One region of the Pseudomonas sp. Marseille-Q5115 genome, then DNA from elsewhere that is predicted to be linked to it. Evidence: predicted binding sites of a transcription regulator. Region 1 holds the regulator's gene; the other holds the start of a gene.

Region 1 (6,976 bases):
GGTTACGCGCGTCTATGGAGACGGCGACCAATGGCTGAGCCAGTTCGGTATGGATGATCGCACGCTCTGCCAACTCGGGCAGCAGCCCGGCGGGGAGGTTGTCGATACAGTAAAAGCCATTGTCTTCGAGCACATCGAGGGCGGTACTCTTGCCGGAGCCGGAGCGACCACTGACGATGATCAGGCGCATGCGCAGTTCACGCGCCGCTCTGGGTGCGTACCACCACCTGATACAGCGCTTCGCTGTCGGGGGCGGAACGCAACTGGTCACGCACGTCCTTGCGGTCGAGCATGCTGGCTATCTGGCGGAGTAATTCGAGGTGTGCATCGGTGGCTGCTTCCGGGACCAGCAGCACGAAGATCAGGTCTACCGGGGCGCCGTCGATCGCGTCGAAGTCCACGGGTGCGTCCAGGTGCAACAAGGCACTCATCGGGCCCTGACAATTGGCGAGCCGGCAATGCGGGATGGCAATCCCATTGCCGAAACCAGTGGAGCCAAGCTTTTCACGGGCGATCAGGGCTTCGAACACAACCTGCTGGCTAACCTCGGGAAGGTCCCTGTGAATCAAGGCAGCGATCTGTTCGAGTACGCGTTTTTTACTGCCGCCCGGCACGCTCACGAGGGAGCGGCCGGGGGTCAGGATGTTTTCTAGTCGGATCATTGGGGGTCAGCGGGCGGCCGCACCTTGCAGGTGGCTCTGCTGTTTTTCCTTATACTTGAGCAATTGCCGATCGAGTTTATCAGTGAGAAGGTCGATTGCGGCGTACATGTCGTCGTGTTCAGCCTGAGCTACCACGTCGCACTTGGGAACCCGGAGGGTCGCTTCGACCCGCTGTTTCTGTTTTTCCACTTCCATGATCACCTCTACATTGGTGATCTTGTCGCAGTGCCGCTCAAGCTTGGCAAGTTTTTCGGTCATGTAGCTACGCATGGCTTCGGTCACATCCAGTTGATGCCCACTGATGTTGACTTGCATACCGCTTCTCCTTATTGCCAGTGCATAAAGAGGCAGGCGAAACCTGCCACTGAAACGCTGGTGGCATCCCGAGGTGCGGCGCTGGCTTACATGCCCTGTGCCAGCGACTACGCGCGCTTCGGAACCAGGCTACATCAACCGCTTGCGTTCGCTGGACGGCGCAATCCCGAGGGATTCGCGGTACTTGGCGACAGTGCGGCGTGCTACCTGAATGCCTTGTGCCTCCAGTAAACCAGCGATCTTGCTGTCACTCAACGGCTTTTTCTGATTTTCCGCCGCCACCAGTTTCTTGATGATCGCCCGGATGGCTGTGGACGAGCATTCACCGCCTTCCGAGGTGCTGACGTGGCTGGAGAAAAAGTATTTCAGCTCATATATCCCGCGGGGTGTGTGCATGTACTTCTGTGTCGTTACCCGGGAAATCGTCGATTCGTGCATGCCCACGGCCTCGGCGATGTCATGCAGTACCAGCGGTTTCATGGCCTCGTCGCCGTAGTCGAGGAAGCCTCGCTGATGCTCCACGATCTGGGTGGCCACCTTCATGAGGGTCTCGTTGCGGCTTTGCAGGCTTTTGATGAACCAGCGCGCTTCCTGCAACTGATTGCGCATGAAGGTGTTATCCGCGCTGCTGTCCGCCCGGCGCACAAAACCCGCGTACTGAGGGTTTACCCGCAGTCGCGGTACCGACTCCTGGTTCAGCTCCACCAGCCAGCGATCGCTGTCCTTGCGCACGATGACATCCGGCACCACGTACTCGGGCTCGCTCGACTCGATCTGCGAGCCGGGGCGTGGGTTCAGGCTCTGGATAAGCTCGATCACCTGCCGAAGCTCATCTTCCTTGAGCTTCATCTTGCGCATCAGCTGGCTATAGTCACGGCTACCCAGCAGCTCGATGTAATCGGTGACCAGCCGCTGGGCCTCGGCCAACCAGGGGGTTTTCGCAGGCAGCTGGCGCAGCTGCAACGCCAGGCATTCGCCCAGGTTGCGCGCAGCGATCCCGGCAGGCTCGAACTGTTGGATGCGATGAAGCACGGCTTCGACTTCATCGAGTTCGATGTCCAGTTCGGGGTCGAACGACGCACAGATTTCCTCGAGGGTTTCTTCGAGGTAGCCCTGGTTGTTGATGCAGTCGATCAGGGTGACGGCGATCAGGCGGTCATTGTCGGACATCGGCGCCAGGTTCAGTTGCCACAGCAGGTGGCTCTGCAGGCTTTCTCCAACGGACGTACGGGTGGTGAAATCCCAGTCGTCGTCATCCCCGCTCGGCAGGCTGCTTGCGCTGGTCTGGTAGATGTCTTCCCAGGCCGTGTCCACGGGCAGCTCATCGGGAATCCGCTCACTCCAATCCGCCTCTTCGCCGCCCTCGGGCGCGCTGGAGGTTTCCTGGAAGCTGGTTTCCTGGAAAGGTGTTTCCTGGGGTTCGGCCGGCCCGGAATGTTCGGCCTTGTCGGCCAACGGGTCGGCATTATCGAAGTCGTCGCCGTCTTCCTGGCGTTCGAGCATGGGGTTGGACTCAAGCGCCTCCTGAATCTCCTGCTGGAGGTCCAGGGTGGAAAGCTGGAGAAGGCGGATGGCCTGTTGCAACTGCGGTGTCATCGTCAGTTGCTGGCCCATTTTAAGGACAAGCGATGGTTTCATGGCGTGAGCTTGACACCCTGTTTGCCGGCGCTATGCGCCATCCACAACGGGCGCTCGATTGGAGCGCCTGAACTTAAGCAAATTATATGCCCGAAACTGCCATGTTTGCCTAGGGGTCTTTACACTTGGCGCACTTAAAGCCGGAACTCGTGCCCCAGGTACACTTCCTTCACCAGGTCATTGGCAAGGATAGTGGCCGAATCGCCCTCTGCAATCAATTGGCCATCGTTCACAATATAGGCGATTTCACAGATATCCAGGGTTTCGCGTACGTTGTGGTCGGTGATAAGCACACCGATGCCCTTCGCCTTGAGGTGGTGGATGATCTGCTTGATATCGCCCACGGAGATCGGGTCCACGCCGGCAAAGGGTTCATCGAGCAGGATGAACTTGGGCGCGGTGGCCAGGGCGCGGGCGATTTCCACCCGGCGGCGCTCGCCACCGGACAGGCTCATGCCACGGTTGTCGCGGATATGCGTGATATGGAATTCCTGAAGCAGGCTTTCCAAAGCCTTGCGCCGACCGCTGGCGTCGAGGTCCTTGCGGGTTTCGAGGATCGCCATAATGTTGTCCGCCACTGACAGCTTGCGGAAGATCGAGGCCTCCTGAGGCAGGTAGCCTATACCGGCCTTGGCGCGCCCGTGCATGGGCTGGTGGCTTACGTCGAGGTCGTCGATCAGCACCCGGCCCTGATCGGCCTGCACCAGCCCTACGATCATGTAGAAGCACGTGGTTTTACCGGCCCCGTTCGGCCCAAGCAGGCCAACGATCTGGCCGCTCTCGATGGAGAGGCTGACGTCTCTCACCACTTGCCGGCTTTTGTAGCTCTTGGCCAGATGCTGGGCCTTCAACGTCGCCATTACTGCGCCTTCTGCGGCTGGTCGGTTTTCTTCTTGGGCTGGATCACCATGTCGATGCGCGGGCGTGGCGCGGTGATCTTGGTGCCCGTGGCACGGCCGGCATTTACCACCTGGCGAACCGTGTCGTACACGATTTTCTCGCCTTCGGAGGTGTTTCCGTCGTTGATGACCTTGGCCTTGTCGATCAGCACGATCCGGTCCTGGGACGCGAAGTACTGGATGGTCACGCCGTAGGCCTGCACGATGGGCTTGTCCACGGCAGGCTTCTGCTCGTAGTAGGCCAGGTTGCCGACGGCGGTGAATACATCCACATCACCATTGGCCGCACGTGTGACGGTCACCTTGTTGCCGGTGATCTTCATGGAGCCCTGGGTGATGACCACGCTGCCGGTATAGACCGCTACACCCTGCTTGTCGTCGAGTTGCGCGTCGTCGGACTGGATGTGGATCGGTTGGTCCCTGTCGGTCGGCAGCGCCAAGGCGTTCACGCTTCCCAGTGCCGCGCCCAGGCCAAGCAGGAAGGGGAGGGTTTTAACGAGCCTCATACTGTCCTCTTACAGTGGACAGCAAGTGGATCTTGCTGTCGTTCAAATACGCTTTCATTCCCTTGGCAGTCGTAACGCCACCGGCGCCGTCGATTCTAACGTCTTGGTCGGTTTCCGCATATTGCTTCTGCGGGAAGACCGTGGCGCGCGAGGTGGTGATTACGGTTGTGCGGTTCTTCTGGTCTGTGCGGTTGAGCCGCACGGCGTCGATGAGTTCGACCTGGGTGCCGTCCGGGTTCACCTCGGCACGCTCGCTCACCACATGCCAGGGGAAGGTGGTGCCTCGGTAGACGTCCATGACCGGCTTGGTCACGTGGGTGACTTCACTGGCCTTGAGGTGTTCGACCCTGTCGGCGGTCATTTCATACTGCATCTTGCCGTCGGGCAGGTACTGCACGGTGCGGGCGTTGATCGCATAGTAATCGATGGTACTGGCGTCCACGCTCGCCCGAGGGTTGTCGAGGAACCGCTCGGGGCTGACGTTCCAGTAGCCGATGGCGATGAGCAGCGCCACCACCGGTACCGCAACGGCAAGCGCAAGCAACTTTCGGTTTTGCATGGGCACCTACAGGTATTTGTTCAGCGCGGCGTCCAGGTTTCCCTGGGCGCGCAGGATGAGTTCGCAGTATTCGCGGGCAGCGCCTTCGCCGCCCCTGGCCTGGGTGACCCCATGGGCATGCCGGCGAACGAAATCGGCCGCGTTTGCGACCGCCATGCCCAGGCCTACCCGGCGCATCACTGGGAGGTCGGGAAGATCGTCGCCAAGGTGCGCGACCTGCTCGTATGACAAGCCCAGCTGTTCCAGCAAGCCGTCGAGCACCACGAGCTTGTCCTCGCGGCCCTGAAAGAGATGAGGGATGCCCAGATTGCGGGCTCGGCGCTCGGTGGCCGCGCTGGTGCGGCCGCTGATGATGGCTGTGGTGACGCCCGAGGCCATCAGCATTTTGATGCCCTGGCCGTCCAGCGTATTGAACGCCTTCATTTCGCTGCCGTCTTCAAGAAAGTAGAGGCGTCCATCCGTGAGCACGCCATCGACGTCGAAAATGGCGAGTTTGATCCGGCCAGCTCGCTCAAGCAGTGTGCGGTCCATTACACGACCCCCGCACGGAGGAAGTCATGCATGTTGACCGCGCCCACAGGGCGATCAGTATGGTCTACCACCACCAATGCGCCGATCTTGTGGTCCTCCATGATTTTCAGCGCCTGGGCGGCGAGCATGTCGGCGGTCACCGTCTTGCCATGGGCAGTCATGATCTGCTCGATCGGCGTGGCGTGTACGTCCAGGTTGCGGTCGAGGGTGCGACGCAGGTCACCGTCGGTGAACACGCCGGCAAGCCGGCCGTCCTCCTCCAGCACTACCGTCATGCCAAGGCCTTTTCGGGTCATTTCCATCAGCGCTTCCCGCAGTGGAGTGCCACGCGTCACGGTAGGCAGCGCCGCACCGGTGTGCATCAGTTGTTCCACCTTGAGCAACAGGCGACGCCCCAGCGCGCCTCCCGGGTGGGAGAACGCGAAATCCTCGGCCGTGAAGCCTCGCGCTTCGAGCAGAGCGACCGCCAGGGCATCCCCCAGCACCAGCGCCGCGGTGGTGGAGGAGGTGGGGGCCAGGTTCAGTGGGCAGGCTTCATGTTCTACCCTTGCGTCCAGGCTCGCTTCGGCCGCCTGGGCCAGGGTGGATTCCGGATTGCCCGTGAGGCTGATCAGCCGAATGCCCAGCCGCTTGATCAGCGGCAACAAGGTGAGAATTTCTGCCGTGGTGCCCGAGTTGGACAGGGCCAGCACGATGTCGTCGGGCGTGATCATGCCCATGTCGCCATGACTGGCTTCGGCCGGGTGAACGAAAAATGCCGGCGTGCCAGTGCTGGCCAGTGTGGCTGCGATCTTGCGGCCGATATGGCCGGATTTGCCCATCCCCATCACAACCACCCGCCCGCTGCTGCCCAGGATCATCTCGCAGGCGCGGACGAAGTCTGCATTTATATGCTCGAGCAGTCCTTCCACGGCCTTGATTTCGAGGCCGATGGTGCGCTGTGCCGACTGAATGAGATCGCGGGTCTGGTTCATGCGAGGCAGGTCGATCCGGAGAAAAGGCCGGGATTATATCCGGATTGCACACGTCGCGCACGAATCCCGCCACCCCTCTCGTGGCGGTTGGCGCCCCGCCGCGCGCTGTCACAAGCTGGGGTCGGTGATATAGTGCGCCGCTCGTCGATCCCGTCCGGCATGTGCCCTGGCCTCTGGCCCGCACGTCTGACTGGGGTGCCGCATCGCAAGGAGAACGAATGAGTGCCGAACAAGCCTACGCCGTGGAGCTGAAGGGGTTAACCTTCAAGCGAGGCGCGCGCAGCATTTTCCAGAACGTGGACATTCGCATCCCGCGCGGAAAAGTCACCGGTATCATGGGGCCGTCCGGCTCCGGCAAAACCACCCTCCTGCGGCTGATGGGGGCACAGTTGCGCCCCACGGCCGGCGAAGTGTGGGTCAATGGCCAGAACCTTCCGCGGCTATCGCGCAGTGATCTGTTCGATGCCCGCAAGCACATGGGGGTGCTGTTCCAGAGTGGCGCGCTGTTTACCGACCTGGACGTTTTCGAGAACGTGGCCTTTCCTTTGCGCGTGCACACCGACCTGCCGGAAGAAATGATCCGCGATATCGTGCTGATGAAACTCCAGGCCGTTGGCCTGCGAGGCGCTATCGAGTTGATGCCCGATGAGCTGTCCGGAGGCATGAAACGCAGGGTTGCACTGGCACGGGCCATCGCGATGGACCCGCAGATCCTCATGTACGACGAGCCGTTCGTGGGGCAGGACCCGATCGCCATGGGCATGCTGGTTCGCCTTATTCGCCTGCTCAACGATGCGCTCGGGATCACCAGCATCGTGGTTTCCCATGACCTGGCAGAAACCGCCAGCATCGCCGATTACCTGTACGTGGTCGGAGATGGCCAGGTGCTCGG
Region 2 (6,976 bases), 630 kb from region 1:
GCGAGGCCGCCAGTCATGGTCAGGAAAATCATGAAGAGATGGACGTACTTTTTCATGGCGGCTCCGGGGCCAGGGCGGCGGCTCCTTGCGCCGCCCTGTGTGCATCAGGTCATTTGGATGATGGTTTGCATGATGGTGCTTTCGGTGGAAATGGTCTTGGCGTTCGCTTGATAGTTGCTCTGCGCCTTGATCAGGTTCACCAGTTCGCTGGTCAGGTCTACGTTGGAGTCTTCCAGCGAGCCTGCGGTCAGGGTACCCATGGTGCCGCTGTTCGGCGCGCCAACCACCGGCACACCCGAAGAGGACGACTCGCGCCAGCCGGTGCTGCCGTTCGGGGTCAGGCCCTGGACGTTGCTGAAGTTCGCCAATGCCACCTGGCCGATGGTCTTGGACTCGCCGTTGCTGTACGAACCGAAGATATTGCCTTCGCTGTCGATGGACAGAGACGACAAGCTACCGGTGGCGTATCCGTCCTGCGACTTGGCCGTTACCGCCGAGGTGGTGTTGTAGGACGAGGTTTTGGCCATGTCCAGGGTCACGCCGCCAGTGGCTGCGTCCGCGCCGTTGCTCGCCATCACGCCGCTGGCATTCTTGGCCGCCGGGACCCAGTTGGTCATGGTCAGCTTGCCGTTGGAATCCACGGTCATGTCGCTGCTGGTCGTGGTCTTCAGGCTACCGTCGGAGTTGAACGTCAGGGCAGCCTTGAACGGCGTGGTAGACGTCGGGTCTGCCGGGTTTACGCCATCGACGGTGCTGTACATGCTCCAGGCATTGGTGTCGTCCTTCACGAAATACTGCGTCATGGTATGGGAGTTACCCTGACTGTCGAAGATGTCCGTGCTGAAGGTGTAGTTGTAGCTGTCGGTGTCGGCAGCGTCGAACGGCGTCACGGTCGGAACGGTGTCGCTTGAGTTCAGGTTCATGGTTTCCGAAACCATATCGGTCGCCTTCGGCGCCAGGGCGGACGTGTCCACCTTGAGCGTGGTCAGCACGCCATCGATGACCTTGCCGTTGGAGTCGGTACCGTAGCCCATCAGCTTGTTGCCGCTGGCATCGACGATGTTGCCCTCTTTGTCGGTACCGAAGGCACCGGCACGGGTGTACACCTTGTTGCCGTTGTCGCTGACCACGAAGAAGCCGTTGCCGTTGATGGCCATGTCCAGGCTGGCACCGGTGCTGCTGATAGTGCCCTGGGTGAACTGCTGGGAAACCGCCGCCGTGGCCACGCCCGAACCTACACCGTTCTTGGAGCTGCCAAGGAACAGGGAGTTGGCATACACGTCGCCGAATTCGGCGCGCGACTTCTTGAAACCGGTGGTAGCAACGTTGGCAATGTTGTTGCCGGTAACGTTGAGGGCGGTGTTGGCTGCGTTGAGACCGCTAAGGCCGGTATTGAACGACATAGTACTAACTCCAGTGCCGATAAGCCGGCTTACGATCCGATGGTTTTAACTTTCGACAGCGCTACGCTAGAGCCGCCAGCCAATTTGAGGGTCATGTCACCCGAGGTACTGCCTACCGTCACACTAGTGACGGTTGCTGGCAGATACGTCGTTTGTGCAACTTCTTTGCCATCCACGGCGGCACTTGCAACGAACTTGTAGGTGCCGGACGAAAGGACAGTGCCTTCGTTGTTGGTGCCATCCCAATCGAAGCTGACCGTGCCTGCGGCTTGCGTGCCCAGGTCGATGTTCTTCACCAGGTTGCCGCTGGCGTCGTACACCTTGACGGTGGCGTTGGTACTGGCCGAAGCCAGGTCGAACTGCCCGCTCAGGCCATTGGCCGTGTTCACCACGGTGCTGTCGGTTTGCGCCAGTACCGAATGGCCTACCAGGGCCGAGGCTTGCAGCGCCTGGGTCGAGGTGTAGTTGCCGGCCAGGCCGGAAACCGTATCATTGAGGTTGTTGATGCCCTCAACGCTACTGAACTGTGCCAGCTGCGCCACGAACTCAGAGTTGTCCTGAGGATCGAGCGGGTTCTGGTTCTTCATCTGGGTCACGAGCAGTTGCAGGAACGTGTCCTTGCCCATGGTCGCCGTGCCCGTGGTGGAGCTGGACGACGAGGACGAAGTGGACGACGTGCCGGTGGTGCCCGAAACCGCGTACTGCGAAAGGATCGAGGCGCTGGTGCTGTCAGTGGTGGTAGTCATGGTTTATCCCTTGGCTTACTGACCCAGCGTCAGTACTTTCTGCATCATGGTCTTAGCGGTGTTCATGATCTCGGCGTTGGTCTGGAAAGACCGGCTGGCGGAGATCATGTCTGCCATTTCTTCAACGACGTTCACGTTCGGGTAGTACACATACCCGTCCTTGTTCGCCGCTGGGTTGTTCGGTTCGTAGCGTGGCTCGAGGTTGCTCTGGTCTTCGACGATCCCGGATACCTGCACGCCCTGCCCTGCTTCGCCTTGGTCTTCGAACAGCGAGCTGCTGCCGCTGGTGCCGCCGGCCTGCTCGGCCATCACGGTGGCGAACACCGGGTGGCGGGCACGGTAGGTCTGGTCGATGCTCGACGACACGGTCTCGGCGTTGGCGATGTTGCTGGCCACGGTGTTGAGGCGAGTGGTCTGAGCGCTCATGCCGGTGCCGGCAATGTTGAATACGCTGGAAAGAGACATGGGTTACTCTCCTTTGATGGCCGTGACCAGGCCTTTGAATTTGTTGTTGAGCAAGGTGAAGCTTGCCTGGAAGTCCACTGCGTTCTTGGCGTAGTTCGCGTTTTCGATCTGCGCGTCCACGGTGTTCTGGTCCAGGGAAGGCTGGGTGGGTACGCGGTACTGCAAGGTACCGTCGTCGTTGCCCAGGCCCTCGGCATCTATGTGCATGCTGTTCGTACGCTCCAAGCCAAAGCTGCCTTTCTGGGTCTTGTCGGCCTGAGCCGCCAGAACCGAGGAGAAGTCCAGATCGCGTGCCTTGTAGTTAGGCGTATCGGCGTTAGCCAGGTTGTTGGCCAATACCTCGGCGCGCTGGGCGCGGAAGTTCAGCGCCTGCTCATGAATGCCGAGTGCCTTGTCGAAACTGATGCCCATGGTTGGTACCTCTGCGACGAAACTTTGTGTGCTGATCGAGATATAGCAACTGCTGTGCCAACTTTCTAAACCCTTGTTTTAGAAGGGTTACGCTGCCAAGGCTGAAATTTGTCGCCAGAAAAGCGGCAAGTTATTTCCGGTGGCAAGCGGCAAAGCGGCAAGGTCGGCGTCAGAAAAGCTGCCGTTGAGGAAGGAATTGCAAGAGAGGGGCCAACAGGGGGGTCTAACGTTTATTCGTATATCGCTGTAGGACCAGGCGAAGCCTGGGAATTCCCAGGCTTCGCCTGGTCCTACATTGGAAAAGCAGAAAACACCTGCACAGCAAGAAAACGCCGCCGGTGGAATTCCGGCGGCGCAGCGGCAATCAAATGGCCTGGTAGATGATGCCCGGGCTGCACTGGACCATCTTGTACTTCTCTGGCAAGCCATTGAGGGCTTCGGACGCGCCAAGGAACAGGTACCCGCCTGGCTTCAGCGTGCCGTGGATGCGCGAGAGGATGTCCTTCTTTACCTCGGCCGAGAAGTAGATCAGCACGTTGCGGCAGAACACCACGTCGAACTTGCCCAGCGACATGTAGCTTTCAAGCAGGTTGATCGGCCGGAAGTCGATACGGCTGCGGATCGGCGCCTTAACGGCCCAGCGGTTGCCGGGCTTTACATCGAAGTAGCGCTGCAGGCGTTCCGGGGACAAGCCGCGGCCGATGGCCAGGCTGTCGTATTCGCCGCTTTTGCAGTTGATGAGCATCGACGGCGACAAGTCCGTAGCGGTGATCTGCACCCCGCCTTTGAGCTGACCCGGGTTGGCCTGGGTGAACTCCTCTACTGTCATGGACAGCGAATAGGGTTCCTGCCCCGACGAACAGGCCGCCGACCAGATGCGCAGGCGCTGGCCGGGGCTGGCCTTCACCAGCTCGGGCAGCACCTTGTTCTTCATCACCTCGAACGGGTAGGTGTCGCGAAACCACAGGGTTTCGTTGGTGGTCATGGCATCCACTACCTGCTCGCGCAGGCCACCCCTGGGCTGGCTCTGGATGCGCTGCACCAGTTCACCCAGGCTTTTGATGCCTTGTTGCTCCATAAGCTTGTTGAGGCGGCTGGACACCAGGTACTGCTTGTTTTCGCCCAGCACGATGCCACAGGCTTTTTCCAGGAACCCCCGGAACTGCTCAAAATCCGAATTTGCCGTAGCCAAAGCTGCCGCCTCTCAAGTTGTTCATTCTTCGCCGCGCCGGGGCCCGGTCAACCTTTTGCATTGATACGTTCGACCACCCGGGACGCGAGATCGTCCGGGCGGAATTTGGCCAGGAAGTCGTCCGCGCCGACCTTTTTCACCATGGCCTGGTTGAACACGCCCGACAGCGAGGTGTGCAACACGATGTGCAACTTCTGCAAGCGAGGATCGCTGCGGATCTCCGCCGTAAGAGTGTAGCCATCCATTTCCGGCATCTCGATGTCGGAGATAAGCATCAGGAATTCCTCGTTCGGGTCCTTGCCCTCGGCCACCATTGCCTTGAGGTACTCCAGTGCCTGGCGCCCGTCGTTGAGCGCGACCACTTCAACACCCACGGTTTCCAGGCAGCGGCTCACCTGCTTGCGCGCCACCGAGGAGTCATCCACGGTCAGCACGCGCAATGTGGTTGCCTTTTCCTGTACGCCCGCGGTGATCACGCCGCTGCTGATCGCTTCCGACACCGGGGACACTTCGGCGAGGATCTTCTCCACGTCGATGATTTCCACCAACTGGTTATCTACCCGGGTAACCGCCGTGAGGTAGTGATCGCGGCCAGTGCCCTTGGGTGGCGGATGAATCGCTTCCCAGTTCATGTTGACGATGCGTTCCACCGAATGAACCAGGAAACCCTGAATCTTGGTGTTGTACTCCGTGATAATCACGAAGGGGTCCTGCGCCACTTCCAGCGAGCGCGAGCCCGTGGCCATGGACAGGTCAAGAATCGGAATAGTGGCGCCACGAATGTTGGCCACACCCCGTACGACCGGGCTGGACTTTGGCATCACGGTCAACTTCGGACATTGCAGCACTTCGCGAACCTTGAAGACATTGATGCCGTACAACTGCTTGCCGTTCAAACGGAACAACAACAGTTCAAGGCGGTTCTGCCCTACCAGTTGCGTGCGCTGGTTTACTGAATCCATCACACCAGCCATGTTAAACCTCCACCTTGTACTGTCGGCTCCGCGGAGCCTCGTTCTGTGCGAGCAAGCATCATTTCTGGCACGTCGCTTGCTCAAGCATAGCCATGAACGAGAAAACGCCATATTCACGACATCTGATCACGGCCCTTTACGGGTTGTTCGCCACCATGTGTCTGTTAGGGTCAGGACGTCTGCTTGCCAACGACATCACAGCGCCCGAACAGCTTATCGGTGTGACGCAGGGGTTTCTTGAGTTCACCGTTGAAGATTATTTAGCGACCAGCCAGACCGACGGCCGCTACGAAATCGAAGTGGCGAACCTGGACCCCCGCTTGCGCATGCCTCAATGCGATCGGGATTTGACTGCCCGGCTGGAAAGCCCTGCCACTCCATTGGGGCGCGTGACCGTGCGGGTGCGCTGCGAAGGCGGCTCTCCGTGGACCGTCTTCGTGCCGGCGACGGTCAAGCTGTACCGCGAGGTGGTAGTGGCGACTCGGCCCTTGAAGCGCGATACGGTGATCGCCGACGGCGACGTGGCGCTCAAGGAGCGCGATGTGGGCCAACTGAACCAAGGCTTCCTGCCGTCGCTGGACCAGGCGATCGGCCAGCGGGTGGTCCGACCGACGGTCATGGACCAGGTGATTGCACCTGTACAGATCGAACAACCGGAAGTGATCCGCAAGGGCGATCAGGTGGTCATCACTGCGCGCGCCGGTACGCTGGCGGTGCGCATGCCCGGCGAAGCGCTCAGCAATGGCGGCATGAACGAGCAGATCCGCGTGCGCAACCTCAATTCCCAACGGGTGGTGAAGGCACGGGTAACCGGGCCGGCTCAGGTGGAAGTTTCCATGTAAAGACGAGCCGCTCTGGCGGCGCGGGCCCGATTTTCCTACACTTGGCGCATGAACCTTGCCGTTGGGGTGTTTTCGAAAAAATACCCTAAAGTTTCTCCGCTCATGGTCGAAAACAAGGCAAGCGTCCAAATACCAAGGGGTTTCTTATCATGGTCATCGATTTCCGGAGCGTTACCGGCTCCACTCAAGTCTCGGGCACTGCTCGTACCACCAGCAGCAAGCCAGTAGGGGCAGTAGACGACGTCAAAAGCGTCAAGGAAACCAGCCAGGCCGGTGAATCCGTACAACTGAGCGATGTTGCCCAGCACATGAAAAAGGTCACCGAAAGCCTCGGTACCGATGCGCCGGTCAACGCCAGCCGTGTTGCCGAGCTCAAGCAGCAGATCGCTGACGGCACCTACAAGGTCGACAGCAAAAGTATTGCCAGCAAGATGCTTTCCTTCGAATCCTGAGCCGTCGCTCAAGCGGCTCAAGTTTTACCCGGCGCAGTGATCATCGGGACCTGCCATGCACGACACGACCTTATTGCAGTTGATTGAAGACGACATCGCGCCCGCAGAACAGCTTCTGGCATTGCTGCGCGAGGAGTACACGGCGCTGCGGGGCCGCGACATGGTGCTGCTGGAAAACATCCTGGCGCACAAGCAGTCATTGATCGTGCAGCTGGGCCAGCATGGCCGCCGACGCAGCGAATTGCTTGCCTCCATGGGGCTGTCGCCAGATGCCGAAGGCCTGGCGCAACTGGCGCAGGTGTCGGTGCTGGGCAAGGTGCTGGTCGAGCGCGGCGAGCACTTGGCCGCCATTCTGGCCGAGTGTCAGACCATCAATGAGCAGAACGGCCGGGCCATTCAGCTTCAGCAATTTGCCACTGCGAATCAGTTGCGGATTCTGAGCGGCGGCGAGGCGCCTTCGCTATACACCGCGCGCGGCGCTACGGCCCGTT

What was found. Region 1 encodes sigma-54, which starts transcription at its own class of promoters, with help from an activator protein. Its sites were predicted from a motif close to ANTGGCATNNANNTTGCTNT; they were not measured.
Region 2: flgB (flagellar basal body rod protein FlgB) is a predicted target of sigma-54. The motif match lies at 3,068-3,087, and genes of this name have one in related genera.

What each region holds. Positions count from the first base shown of each region.
Region 1 covers NZ_CAKAKI010000001.1:304,110-311,085, forward strand. Annotated here, with positions in the region: gene rapZ (RNase adapter RapZ) at 1-190, opposite strand, end outside; gene ptsN (PTS IIA-like nitrogen regulatory protein PtsN) at 198-662, opposite strand; gene hpf (ribosome hibernation-promoting factor, HPF/YfiA family) at 669-977, opposite strand; gene LG385_RS01425 (RNA polymerase factor sigma-54) at 1,107-2,615, opposite strand; gene lptB (LPS export ABC transporter ATP-binding protein) at 2,750-3,475, opposite strand; gene lptA (lipopolysaccharide transport periplasmic protein LptA) at 3,475-4,020, opposite strand; gene lptC (LPS export ABC transporter periplasmic protein LptC) at 4,007-4,579, opposite strand; gene LG385_RS01445 (KdsC family phosphatase) at 4,586-5,110, opposite strand; gene LG385_RS01450 (KpsF/GutQ family sugar-phosphate isomerase) at 5,110-6,084, opposite strand; gene LG385_RS01455 (ABC transporter ATP-binding protein) at 6,303-6,976, shown strand, end outside.
Region 2 covers NZ_CAKAKI010000001.1:929,957-936,932, reverse strand. Annotated here, with positions in the region: gene LG385_RS04485 (hypothetical protein) at 1-56, opposite strand, end outside; gene flgE (flagellar hook protein FlgE) at 105-1,403, opposite strand; gene flgD (flagellar hook assembly protein FlgD) at 1,433-2,149, opposite strand; gene flgC (flagellar basal body rod protein FlgC) at 2,165-2,614, opposite strand; gene flgB (flagellar basal body rod protein FlgB) at 2,618-3,025, opposite strand; gene cheR (protein-glutamate O-methyltransferase CheR) at 3,390-4,217, opposite strand; gene LG385_RS04455 (chemotaxis protein CheV) at 4,265-5,191, opposite strand; gene flgA (flagellar basal body P-ring formation chaperone FlgA) at 5,284-6,033, shown strand; gene flgM (flagellar biosynthesis anti-sigma factor FlgM) at 6,183-6,485, shown strand; gene LG385_RS04440 (flagella synthesis protein FlgN) at 6,541-6,976, shown strand, end outside.